DNA from 3 places in the Paenibacillus sp. JNUCC 35 genome. Region 2 is predicted to be linked to each of the others. Evidence: riboswitches for the same ligand, from Rfam matches in the RefSeq annotation. Region 2 holds a riboswitch; each other region holds the start of a gene.

Region 1 (4,209 bases), 910 kb from region 2:
CGGTCTTGATGCTTGCGCCGCTCTACTGGCTGGCTCCCAAAGCGCTTGCTTTGTTCAACAAAGCCTACGGATTCGAGCAGCTCCTTCTGTCCATGCTTCCCTGGGCGGCTCTCTATGCCGTGTATGCCCTGCTTGTTCAGCTCCTCTTCCTGTTCCTGCAGTTCGGCCGGGCCTCCGAGGATCGACGAGGACTTCTCTCGGTGCTTCCGGTCGTGTTCCGCCAAGGCTTACGAATCGCGGGCAATGCCCTGCTGCTTGTCCTGCTCGGCTTCCTTCTGGCCGTCGCGGCGACTTATGCATCCTACATATGGGCAGGCCTGACGGCCCTCATTATCCACCAGATATACCCTTTGGTCCGCACCTTTGTAAAAATGTGGTCCATCGCCGCGCAGCGTGAAATCTGGGAAAGCTACCGCACCTAGAAAGCCTGGTTTTCTGCCCGTAAGCCGGGCGGCAAAACAGACGAATCACATACGCTGATCCTCTTCTTAACCGTTCTCGTTCCGGATTGTTCCGGCGCGATATCCGTCTCCCCCTGCCGTTCACCGGCCAGGGGGTTTTTAGTTTCCATTTGCGTTTTTTTCAGCTATCATGGAAAGATAGAAGATAAAAGGAGGCATTACCGATGATATCCCCACGGACAAGCACCGTCGTGGCGGCAGTAATTGGCCTTTGTGTCGCCGCCGGGTCGTTCTTTTACGGACAGTCCGACGTTAAAGCCAAAGAGGTTGTGGCGATCGGTCACGACGTCCGCATCTCCAACCAGGCTTTCGACAAAATGAAAGCCGAAGTCGACCTGGCCTTTCAAATGCAGGGCGCTCAAAACAATTTGACCAACGACCAGCTTCTCGATCTGATGCTTAAGGACGAGCTCTTCGTCCGTTACGGCCAGAAGCGCGGCGTCAAAGTCAAAGAAGCCGAAGTGAAGCAGGCTATCGACCAGCAGCGCAAAGCGCTGGAAGCGGCCGGTCCCGAAGCGGCTCAGTTGAAGGAGATGCTCTACAAAAGCGCCGGTTTGACCGAAGCAACCTACTGGACCGATCCTAAAACCGTCAACCAGTACGCCAAATATCTCCTCCAGCAAAAGACGATCGAGTACCTCGTCAAAAAAGGCGAGCTGAAAACGCAGGAAGACCTCAACGCCCTGCAGGAAAAACTGCTTGCCGAAACGAAACCGGGGCTGCGCGTGAAGTTTCCGGATCAGCCGAAAACTTAGATTGCCTCTAAGCTGAAAGACATGGAAAACCCGCCCTTTTTATACAAGAAGGCGGGTTTTTTGATCTATTTTTTGCCCTGAAATCCGACTAAATAACTGCTTTTGAAACTTTTTTGTAACTATTTTTAGTTTTTTGGAAGGAATTTCTGGACCTATGGCGAATATTTAGTGTCGAACAGAAAAAGATTGCCGAATTTCTTCTTAGACGAAAGGAAGAAAACGGGGGATCCACTCTGGGTGAATTGATCTTGCAACAAAGGGATCATAGGGGACCTTCTACCGAACCCTCCAGCTAACCTCGTAGGCACAGGAAGGAGCAACACAGTTGAAGAAAGTCTTGTTGTTTGTTTTGAGCTTGACCCTGTTTTTGAGTGTGGAAATCGGCAGCGCTTCCGCGAAGTCGACGCTCAGCTCCACGATTGACGGATTGGTAGGGACGCCTTACAAGTATTCGGGCACATCGACCAGCGGTTTTGATTGCTCGGGCTTCACGTCCTACGTATTTGACCGGTTCGGCATTGATCTGGCACGCACTTCAAAAGCACAGAACGGCCAAGGATCCTCGGTTGCGAAAAGCGATCTGAGACCGGGTGACCTTGTATTTTTTAACACCGACGGAAAAGGCATCTCCCATGTAGGTATTTACATCGGGAACAACAAGTTCGCCCACTCCGCTACGAACAAAGGTGTTACAAAGAGTGACTTGAGCGAATCTTACTATGCGAAACGATACGTTTCTGCACGCCGCGTTATCGGCGATGACCTTTTTAACAAGATCACTGCAGACTAGTAAGACGCACTCGTAATGGAACGCAGCATATACCCGAAAGGGAGCCCCGTAATCCAGGTTGCAGCCTGGCTTGCCGGGCTTCTTTTCATTTGCGCCGGATTTCCTGTTACTATGAAGTTAGACGAAAAAGTAAGGAGCGTCCCTTCATTATGATCCTTTTTATTCATCGCAAAGATCTGCGGATTGACGACCTCACTGCGTTTGATTACATTCACAGCTTGGGGCGTCCGAGCCTGCACATCCTGATTCTGGACCCCTTCCTTCTGCGCGACGGCCGGGACCGGGAACACAGCGGAGTCAACTTCCTCCGTCACGTCTCCAGGCTCATCCGCGAATACCGGAAAGCGGGCGCTCATCTGGAAGTGCTTGCCGGCGAGCCTCATGCCGTGGTCGATCAGCTGCTGGCCGAGCTGCCGATTGAAGAAATCGTCCTGCACGGCGACGTTACGCCCTACGCATTAGTACGTGACCGCAAACTGAAGGTTTCAGCTTCCGCCCGCGGCGTTCCGGTTACCACGCTGATCGACCATACGCTCGCCGATTTCGGAGACTTCCAGCACTTCGCGGAGCGCAGCACCCCTTACCAGGTATTTACCCCTTTTTATAAAAAATGGAACGCTTACATGCACCTTTTTTTCCGGCCGTCGTCTGCCGTCACCGTGCGCGATTTGCAGACACGGCCGCTGCCGGACCGCGAAGCCTGGTCCGCCCGGTTTCCGCTTCCGCTGGACCCGGAAGCGGCAGGCACGGCGCCTGATCCCGCTCAGACTCTGAGCGATTTTCTCGAAGGAGGTCTCCGCGCTTATGAAGCGCAAAGAGACCGGTACGCCTTCGAGACGACCAGCGGGATCAGCCGCCACCTGAACACCGGCGCGCTCTCCGTGCGCCGGGCGTATGAAGCCGCTCTCGGCAGCGAGCGGCACGAAGCCTGGACGCGCCAGCTGGCGTGGCGCGACTTCTACCTGTACCAGGCCGTCTATAACCCGGATTTCTTCGTCTACGAGAAGAAATTCGATTTCTCCGGCCTGGAGGACACGCTCTTCGAGCGGTGGTGCCGGGGGCAGACCGGCATTCCGGTCGTGGATGCGGCCATGGCGGAGCTGAACGCCACGGGGCACATGCCGAACCGGCTGCGGATGGTGACGGCCATGTTCCTGACCAAGAACCTGCGGTGTCCCTTCACGCTGGGTGAACGGTATTTCCGGCGCAAGCTCGCCGATTACGACAACGTGCTCAACCGGGGCGGCTGGCTGTGGAGTGCTTCGCTCGGCTTCGACGCGTCTCCGTACTTCCGCGTCATGAACCCCGTCACCCAGTCGGAGACGCATGATCCGACGGGCATGTACATCCGGCGGTGGCTTCCCCATATCGCTCATCTGAGCGATAAGGAAATTCACAAGCCGCAGGCGGACGCGATTGTCGATCTGAAGAGCTCACGCGCGGCAGCGATCGAGATTTACAAGCACATGCTGGCGGAGGCTAAACCTGATGCCGGTGCGGGTCCGGCCGGATTTTCTCCGGATGGCTCTCCCCCTGTTTAAAGCTCCGTTCTTCGGGTAAATAGAAGTACGAGGTGATAAACATGGAAAATCCAATGGTGAAGTGCAGCATTGCCAACTGCGAATACTGGGAGCAGGGCAATAACTGCAGTGCGGAAGTTATTATGATCGAAGTAAACGCTCATTCGAACAAGCCACAACCGCAAAAACGGGACGGTCTGCCTTACGATTCCGGGCATCAGGATTCCGCCGAGGGCATCACCGACACCTGCTGTCAAACTTTCGAGGAACGTCATCATCACTAATTTCAATCAAACGTTTCATTAAAAAATGAAAATGCCGACAGCAGAGGAGCCGTAGAGCTCCCCTGCTGTCGGCTTACAAAAATAATCCCGCTGAGATCAGCGGGTGATTAAAGGCCGTGCAGGCTTCAGCCTGCACGGCCTTTTTTTGTGTGGAAACGCTTCACTTACTCCTGCAGGATGGTTCTATACGGAACCCCGCCCTTCTCTGCCTTACCAGCCGAGATCCAGTTTCTTTCCGGTCTCCACGAACGTTTTGATGGCGCTCAGCAGCATCCACCATGCGGGGTCCGCCTTTGTGTAGGAAGGATGATTTTCGACCCACTCATCGTTGATCAGGGTCAGCTTGGTGCAGCCGCCGACCGGCTCCAGCTTAATGGTTACCCGCGTAGTGATATCCGC
Region 2 (4,209 bases):
GCACCTGCTGGAGGCCGAGCAGGAACAGGCAGAGCAGATAGCCCTGCGCCATGCTGCGGGTTACGCGCGAGCCGAAGTCGGCGTCGCGCCAGCGGGGCATGACGGACTTTCCTACGCGTCTCCACAGGGCTTCGCCCGCCGTGAAAGAGAAGTAGACGGCTGCGGCCATCAGCAGCGTCACGAAGTTGATCAGCACGATCGAAAGCATCGCTTCCTGGCCGCTGCTCGTCAGCGTACTGCCGGCCTTATAAGCCGGATACATGTTGATGTTGTTCATGACGTAGATCACGGCATACACCGCCGTTAGCAGGACGCCCCGGGAAAAATCGACCGTCCTCCATTTAAGGACGGTATAGCCGAGGGCGATCAGGGCCATCAGGCCGTTGCCCCACAAGCTGATGCGGGTCCACATGGAGGCGGTATCCTCTTGGTGCTCCAGCCAAGACGTGAAAGCGTCGGGGAGCCGGAACGATTGGGTGAACGAGGAAACGGAGGTTCCGTCCAGTTTCACGCCGATCGTCAGCTTAGCGTCCCCGACAGGCTCTTTCCGCCGCTCGAACAGCAGCAGACCGGACTTGGCGGCAGGCGGGCTGATCCGCTCGAACTCCGCCTCTTCGTAGCCCTGCCTCGCTATCGCTTCCCGGGCGAGCTTCTCCGCATCGGCCGCGGACACGACGGCCCGGTCTTCGCCGCCGATGCCGGACCAGCCGATGACGGCTTTCGTGGTCATATGGATATCGATGATCCACTTCCGGACCGAAGGGGAAGCCTCGGTGACTTCTACCCGATAGTAATCGACGGGCACCCGGCTGGCGTAGCTTTTGTCATACAACGTTTGAAGCTTCTCTTTGGTGAGATAACCGCTGAGTTCCTTCTCCGATTGGTAGCTGACGAATGTGCCGGGAGCCCCGCCGCCCGTAACGACGCCGGAACCGTTTACTGTATCGGCGCCCTGCCTTTGCCGCAGCCATGCGACCGCTGCCTCCGCGGCTTGTTCTTTCGTAATGGAGGTTGCCGTTTCGTAAGGATCGGAACCGGCGGGAGCGGCCCCGGTATTATAGATGAAAACTACGGCTGCATATAGAAGGAATCCGGTCAGGGCGAGCAGCAGCAGCGGTTTATCCAGACCGTATTTTTTCATGGTCAGCTCCTTCTCCGATTGTTTTTTTAACCGTATCATAGTTTGCGTAAGGATGCCAATTCGTGACTCCCAGTTAGCTGCAGGAAGATTGTCTATGTTTCCCCCCGTAAAATCCGGTTAAAAGGGCTTTGTGCTTGTTTAATAACAGATATATAATGCGGATGATTCATTTCTTCGCGCAACTTCATACGCCGAATTTCCGCAGGAAAACGGGGGAACCATACTTTGGGGTGAATTTTACCGCTTGTGCCTGAATAGGGAAGGGTAAATAGGGTGGCCTGTACATCCGAATCCGTCAGCTAACCTCGTAGGCGACAGCAGGAACCATAACCGAAAGGCAGTGGGTTTCCAGTGTCTTTTTTGTGCTTCATATAGGAGGAAATTATGTGTTAAAAAAGTCGAGGTTTACGCCGCCTCAGATTCTCGTTCTCGGGTTTGCGCTCATTATTCTCGTCGGCTCCGGCCTGCTGATGCTGCCGGTCTCGTCAACGGACGGGCTGCCGCTTCCGTTCATCGACGCCCTCTTCACGGCCACCTCGGCTACCTGTGTAACAGGTCTGGTCGTGGTAGACACCGGGTCGCATTTTACGATGTTCGGGCAAATTGTCATTATCTCGCTGATTCAAATCGGCGGCCTCGGATTCATGAGTATGGCGACGCTTTTTGCCTTCATCCTGCGCAAGAAGATATCGCTCCGCGAAAGGCTACTGCTTCAGGAAGCCTTGAACCAGGGCAGCATGGAAGGGATTGTCCGCCTTTTCCGGAAAGTACTGATCTACTCGCTGAGCATCGAAGGAATCGCGGCTGTCCTGTTTACCGCCCGCTGGTCGATGGATCTCGGTTTTCCGAAGGGGCTGTACTACGGCATCTGGCACGCCGTTTCCTTTTTCAACAATGCCGGGTTTGACCTGTTCGGTCCCATTACCGGCCCATTCTCTTCGCTGACCGCTTACGCCGACGATTTTATTACCAATGTAGTGACGATGGCGCTCATCGTTCTGGGCGGGATCGGTTTTATCGTGATGTCCGATGTGATGGATTACCGGAAAACGAAGAGGCTGACCCTTCACTCCAAGGTGGTGCTGAGCGCCACAAGCATTCTGATCGTGACCGGGGCGCTTGTTATTTTTATCTTCGAGTATTCCAATTCGAAAACGCTGGGTTCGCTGGACTTCGGCGGCAAGATTCTCGCTTCGTTCTTTCAATCGGTCACACCGCGTACGGCGGGAGCGAACACGCTTGATCTCGCTTCTCTCCGCCAAGCGACTCAATTTTTCATGATCATCCTGATGTTTATCGGGGCTTCTCCCGGTTCTACCGGGGGCGGGATCAAGACGACTACGTTTACGATGCTGGTCGGGGCAATCGTGGCGATGGTGCGGGGAAAAGAAGATATCGTCTTCTTCCGCAACCGTCTCGGCAAGGAACGCATCCTGAAGGCGATCACTTTGACGATGTTTGCACTCTTTCTTGTTATTTTCGTTACCATGCTTCTGTCTACGACGGAAGATCACGAGTTTCTTATGATTTTGTATGAAGTGACCTCGGCATTCGGGACTGTAGGACTCACCCTGGGGCTGACCACGAAGCTTACCGCGTTCGGCAAGGTTATGATCGCCTTGACCATGTTCGCCGGACGTCTCGGGCCTTTGACATTGGCGTATGCGCTGCAGCCTAAAGCCGAGAAAGAACTGTACCGTTATCCAGAAGGAAAAATCACGATAGGTTAAGGAGAAACAAAACAATGGCTTTCATTCAATATGCAGTTATCGGACTCGGACGCTTCGGTTCCAGCTTGTCCCAAGAATTGACTCAGCTCGGGCACGAGGTGCTGGGCATCGACAGAGACGAAGAGAAAGTGGACGAGATGAGCGACAAGCTCACCCATACCGTAGTTGCGGACGCGACGGATGAAGAGGTTCTCCGCTCGCTCGGCGTCCGCAATTTCGACTGCGCCGTCGTGGCTATCGGAGACAACATCCAGGCGAGTATCATGGCGGCGATTCTGCTTAAGGAGCTAGGCGTTAAAACGGTCGTCGCGAAGGCGTTGACCGATCAGCATGCCAAGGTGCTTGAAAAAATCGGCGTGGACCGGATTATCTTTCCGGAGCGGGATATGGGCGTGCGCGTGGCTCACCAGCTGGTGTCGCCGAACCTTCTCGATTACATCGAATTGTCCAAAAACTATACGATCGCGGAGCTCGTCGTTTCCCGGCGTATTTCCGGCCTTACTCTAAAGGAACTCGATCCGAGGGCCAAGTACGGCTGCAGTATCGTCGCCATCAATAAAACGGACGACGTGATTATCGCGCCTACCGCCGAAGATGTCCTGCACGAGAAAGACGTGATGGTCGTCATCGGCACGAAAGAGCAGATCGATACGTTTGAGAGCCGCGCGATCCGCTAAGAAGCGGGAAAGGGGCGTATGCGCATGGAGAATGCTTTGACACAGCTCATAGACTATGAGCTGTATTTATTTATCCTGATTGTCGTTCTGGGCATGTTGTTCGGCAAACTGGCGGGATGGCTGCGCCTGCCCGATGTGGCGCTTTTTCTGATCGCGGGGATGATTTTCGGACAAGCGTTTCACTGGATCGCGGAACCGAGCAGTTCGCTGACCAACCAGTTCATCCTGGTCGTCGGCTCCACGCTCATTCTGTTTGACGGTGGGCGCAATATCCGGCTGAGCGGGCTGAAGCATGTCTGGATCTCCGTCACGCTGCTGAGCATACCGGGCGTCATCCTTACGTGCGCGGCGGTCGCGGCCGCTTCCCACTGGTTTCTCGGCCTGCCCTGGCTGCACGCGCTTCTCCTCGGAGCTATCATCTCTTCCACCGATCCGGCTACGCTTATTCCCGTGTTCAAACAGGTGAGAATCCGGACCAAAGTGCGCGAGACGGTGGAGAGCGAGTCGGCATTCAATGACGCTACGGGCTCCATCCTTACCTTCTCGCTGATTGCCATTCTTCTGGGAACGGAGCACGTATCCGTCGCTTCAGGCGCCTGGCAGTTTGTGAAAACCGCGCTGGGCGGGCTGTCGGTCGGCGCCATTATCGGGTATGCGGGAG
Region 3 (4,209 bases), 2.8 Mb from region 2:
CACTTTAGCGGAACGAGCGGCATTGGCATGAGCATCCGAAGCCGCGAATAGACCGGCCGTCAGTACGGCGCATGAAACTACAACGCTTTGTACCCAAATCTTCAAACGATTTTTCCTCCTTGGGCCTCCGAGGTTAGTTGACGGGTTCGGGAAAGAGGTTCCCTAGCTTGCAAAATGACAGGCATTCACCCCAGAAATAAGTCCCCCGTACAGGTGCTTTTGATTCACCGGATTCGGCTTTGTATAAATTGTGTCAAAGACACTCCTAAAAAGGTTAACATAATTTACATAATCGGACAACCCTTTTTGTTGTGTCTATTTTGTAACAAATCCCGGATAAAATTCCTCCCTCTAAACAAAACTAGTGAAAACGCCATTAGAGGAGGGTTCCCCATGAAACGTGCAGCCTTGGCTGTCTCATCCGCCATTTTGCTGGCCTTCGTCTCCGCATGCTCCCCGGCAAAGCTGCCCGGCGAGGGCTCGGCCTCTTCCCGGCTGGACGAAAACCGTTTTATCCCGCACACTCTAAGCGAAGATCCAGGTCCGTCATCCGTACCCGGTCCAGCCAAATTCCAGCCTGCGAAAATTCCGGCGATCAAGGAAAACACCGCTGCCGCTCCTTCGGTATCACCGGCAGCTCCGGCTCCTGCGCCTCCCGTGCCCGTAAAAAAACTTAATAACGCATCCGCTCCCAAACCGGAGACGAAAAAGAAAGACGTTCCGGTTCAGAAGCATCATCAGGAAGCGAACGCCCTTCAGAAAACGGAGCAGCGGAAGCTGAGCTTAGCCGAGATTCATCACAAATACCCGGCGGTTTTCCGGATGAGAGGAACCTCCCAAGGAAAGAAAATCGCGCTCACGTTTGATGACGGACCCGATCTCAAATATACCCCGCAAGTGCTCGATATTCTGGAAAAGCATCAGGTGAAAGCGACCTTTTTCGTGATCGGAAACCGCGCTCAGGCACATCCCGAGATTATCCGCCGGATGGTGCGGGAGGGTCATGTCGTGGGCAACCACTCGTACAGCCATCCTTTTATGCCCAAACTGACCGCCTCGGAATTTTCTTCGCAAATTATGCGTACCCAAGAGGTCATCAAACCGTTGACCGGTTATACGCCCAGACTGGTGCGACCTCCTTACGGAGCCATCAATGAAGAGCAGGTGCGCTGGATGTCCGACCATCACCTGCTGGCCGTGAACTGGGACGTGGATTCCCTCGACTGGAAAGGACTATCCGGCAAGCAGGTATACCACAATATTGTGGACAACGCCCGAGCCGGTTCAGTCATTCTGCAGCACAGCGCGGGAGGAAACAACAAGCATGATCTCAGCGGTACGGTCACGGCCCTTCCCGATTTGATCCGTTCCTTGAAATCGAGCGGATACAAGCTGGTCACGATTCCGGAACTGATGGGAATTTCCAAGGATTTGTAACGCACAAAAGACGGGAGCATTCGCTCCCGTCTTCTTTCCGGCTAATGGTTATTTAAGAATGTATACTTTCACACTTTGATAGCCAAAGTTGTTTACTTTATCTTTGGAGCCCGGAACGAAGATATCGATCCGGTTGCCTTTGATCGCGCCGCCGATGTCCGTCGCTTTGGCGATCATTCCCTTGGCCGGAAGGCCTGGGAAAGCATAACCCGTTACATATACGGTGGAGCCGAGCGGAATAACTTTCGGATCGACCGCGATCGTGCCGACGGTCAGTTTGTTGCCGTAGTAGTCGATGCCGGCATATCCGCCGTTCTCGCTCGGGTCAGCGGAATAGGCCGATGCCTTGATATTCAGCACTTTTTTGTATTGAATCTGTTTGCCCGCCGCGGTTGTCAGCGTCTGGCCTGATTTTGCGGAAGCCGATGCCGCTTGGGCAGCCGGTTTCTTAACGACCTTCTTCTCCGCGGTTTTCTTCGGTTCGGGAGCCTGCGGCTTGCCGCTCTTTTGAAGAGCCTCCGAAGGTTTTATAGAGTCCGTCTGACTTGGCGAGGCCGATGCAAGCTGAACTTTGGCCGGTGCCTGGGCCGGGACTTTTACCGTCGCTTTTAAAGCTTTAAGCTGCTCAAGGGCCGCTTCCCCCACAATTTTCAACTCGCTGCCTGCCGGCAGGCTAAGCGGATCCGCATCGGGATTTAACGATAAGAGGTCAAGAACGTCCATATTCATTTGGGAAGCGAAGTTCCACATGGAATTTGGCTCGGATAGCACCAGGGTTTGATTTTCCGGTGTCACCAAAGATTGGGTAAGTTCCGAATCGGCTGCTTGTCCTACAGTATCGGTCATACCGGCTGCAATCTCCTGATAAGATTTAGCCAGTTTCCAATACAACAGGCCGTCGTTTTTAGCCGCTTCCGTTTCGGCCGCCTGCGACTGGAATGCGGAAGATGCCGCCACCACTGCACCCAGCAGCAGAGTAGCGCATGTTTTTTTCCAATGATGCTTTAAAGCCATAGTTGATGTACGCTCCTTCTCGGTATTGCCTACGAGGTTAGTTGTCGGGTTCGGACTGAGAAGTCGCCCACGCTGCTGCCAGCGATTCACCCCTATCGGACGCCGCAGTCATTCACATACGGTTCCGAAATAAATCATCCCCCGCACCTCATCCGCTCCTGGAAAATCCGGGGAACGGAAGAAGTTTCGGCTCTCTACACAAGCTATCACATACATCTTTAGAAACAAACACACACAAATTGGCAAAAAACAACCTTTTCATTTTTTTAATCCACCGGTGAACCTGCTGTAAAAAGCTGTTCCATCAAGCCTATTTGATGCTGTCCCGCCCTTTCGGCCGGAAAAACGCGAGAAAGAAAATTAACGCCATTCTCACAATCCACTTATGTAATCCTCATGTATTTCTCATAAAAGACATGGTTTCTTCACCATACATCCAGGAAATTCATCCCATAGGAGGAAACCTTTATTTGGCGATTCGTTTCCTTTCTCTCGACTTTTCTTCTATTTTCACGGCTGCCTGGCTTTGTACCGATTCTACAGTCGGCCTCTTCTTCCCCTCGTAAATATCATCGAAAGGACGAAACGGCACGTAATCGGACCGGTCGAATTCCTTCGGTTTGCGCAGACCTAATGATGCCGCTAAAAGAACTAACATGCCGATCAGCAGACTTAATGTGATCCCCATAATAGCAGCCTCCTCCTTATTCCAAAATATAGGTTTCGCTCTTAATTTCTTGCTAACTTATTCCATTTTATCATACTTATAGGAAAAATGTGGTATTTTTTCGCGGAAAGCTGACGAGCTTTTTAAGATTTTTCGTAAGTACGACATAATTTTTGCCAATGTCCAGCTCCTAACAGCCACTCCTATAAGACCTGCACCATTTAAACGACTGTTTACTTGTAACCTTTATATAAGTAAGACACCTTCAGAATGGGAAACGTTCCGGAAAAATTAGTAATCTTATTCAATTTTTCCATATCTATTGAAATTGTCGACTCGGTTATCTTAAAAATTGCCGAAAAAAGACGGGTTCCCCCGTCTTTTTGTCCGGGCCGCTAGAAAATTTTCTGGGCCGCCCTTTCGTCTTTAAGAATTTCTACCGCTTCGCGGAAACGCATCGAATGGATGATCTCACGTTCACGCAGGAATTTCAGCCCATCCTGGAGATCGACGTCGTCCGTCAGGTCAATGAGCCACTGATAGGTGGCGCGCGCCTTTTCTTCCGCCGCGATATCTTCGTACAGGTCGGCGATAGGATCGCCCTTGGCTTGAATGTAAGCTGCCGTCCACGGTGTGCCGGCCGCATTTTGGTAATACAAAGCCGAATCGTGGTTGACGTAATATTCGCCCAGGCCCGCGGCTTTTAGCTGGTCGGGAGTAGCGTCTTTCGTGAGCTTGTAGATCATCGTGGCAATCATCTCTAGGTGAGCGAATTCTTCTGTCCCGATATCATTCAGTACCCCGATTACTTTGTCCGGAATGGTGTAACGCTGGTTCAAGTAACGCAGCGCGGCAGCAAGTTCCCCGTCCGCACCCCCGTACTGCTCGATCAGAAGTTTGGCCATGTGCGGATCGCATTTGCTTACACGAACCGGATACTGCAATTTCTTCTCGTAAATCCACATCGGAATCCCCCGTCTCCTTAAGCACAACCGTGCTTGTTCTTCCGTCTAGGCCGTTCATGCAGTTTCCTCTACACACGTCACACCTGCCAAGGCCAGGGAGCCTCGGCCCACTCCCAAGTCTGCTGC

What was found. A riboswitch is a leader RNA that binds a small molecule or an ion and turns the genes downstream of it on or off. The one in region 2 is predicted to bind cyclic di-AMP.
Region 1: another riboswitch for cyclic di-AMP. It lies ahead of AC2TF6_RS02325 (C40 family peptidase); the one in region 2 lies ahead of AC2TF6_RS06350 (TrkH family potassium uptake protein).
Region 3: another riboswitch for cyclic di-AMP. It lies ahead of AC2TF6_RS21910 (3D domain-containing protein); the one in region 2 lies ahead of AC2TF6_RS06350 (TrkH family potassium uptake protein).

The regions. Positions count from the first base shown of each region.
Region 1 is NZ_CM177771.1:491,484-495,692, reverse strand. It holds gene AC2TF6_RS02335 (hypothetical protein) at 1-422, shown strand, start outside; gene AC2TF6_RS02330 (SurA N-terminal domain-containing protein) at 626-1,216, shown strand; cyclic di-AMP (ydaO/yuaA leader) riboswitch at 1,394-1,538, shown strand; gene AC2TF6_RS02325 (C40 family peptidase) at 1,542-2,006, shown strand; gene AC2TF6_RS02320 (cryptochrome/photolyase family protein) at 2,156-3,547, shown strand; gene AC2TF6_RS02315 (DUF1540 domain-containing protein) at 3,589-3,810, shown strand; gene AC2TF6_RS02310 (SRPBCC domain-containing protein) at 4,021-4,209, opposite strand, start outside.
Region 2 is NZ_CM177771.1:1,399,678-1,403,886, forward strand. It holds gene AC2TF6_RS06345 (CPBP family intramembrane glutamic endopeptidase) at 1-1,141, opposite strand, end outside; cyclic di-AMP (ydaO/yuaA leader) riboswitch at 1,321-1,470, shown strand; gene AC2TF6_RS06350 (TrkH family potassium uptake protein) at 1,528-2,871, shown strand; gene AC2TF6_RS06355 (potassium channel family protein) at 2,886-3,548, shown strand; gene AC2TF6_RS06360 (cation:proton antiporter) at 3,573-4,209, shown strand, end outside.
Region 3 is NZ_CM177771.1:4,846,361-4,850,569, forward strand. It holds gene AC2TF6_RS21900 (C40 family peptidase) at 1-105, opposite strand, end outside; cyclic di-AMP (ydaO/yuaA leader) riboswitch at 109-249, opposite strand; gene AC2TF6_RS21905 (polysaccharide deacetylase family protein) at 394-1,437, shown strand; gene AC2TF6_RS21910 (3D domain-containing protein) at 1,486-2,451, opposite strand; cyclic di-AMP (ydaO/yuaA leader) riboswitch at 2,463-2,653, opposite strand; gene AC2TF6_RS21915 (hypothetical protein) at 2,918-3,139, opposite strand; gene AC2TF6_RS21920 (manganese catalase family protein) at 3,514-4,083, opposite strand; gene AC2TF6_RS21925 (spore coat protein CotJB) at 4,161-4,209, opposite strand, start outside.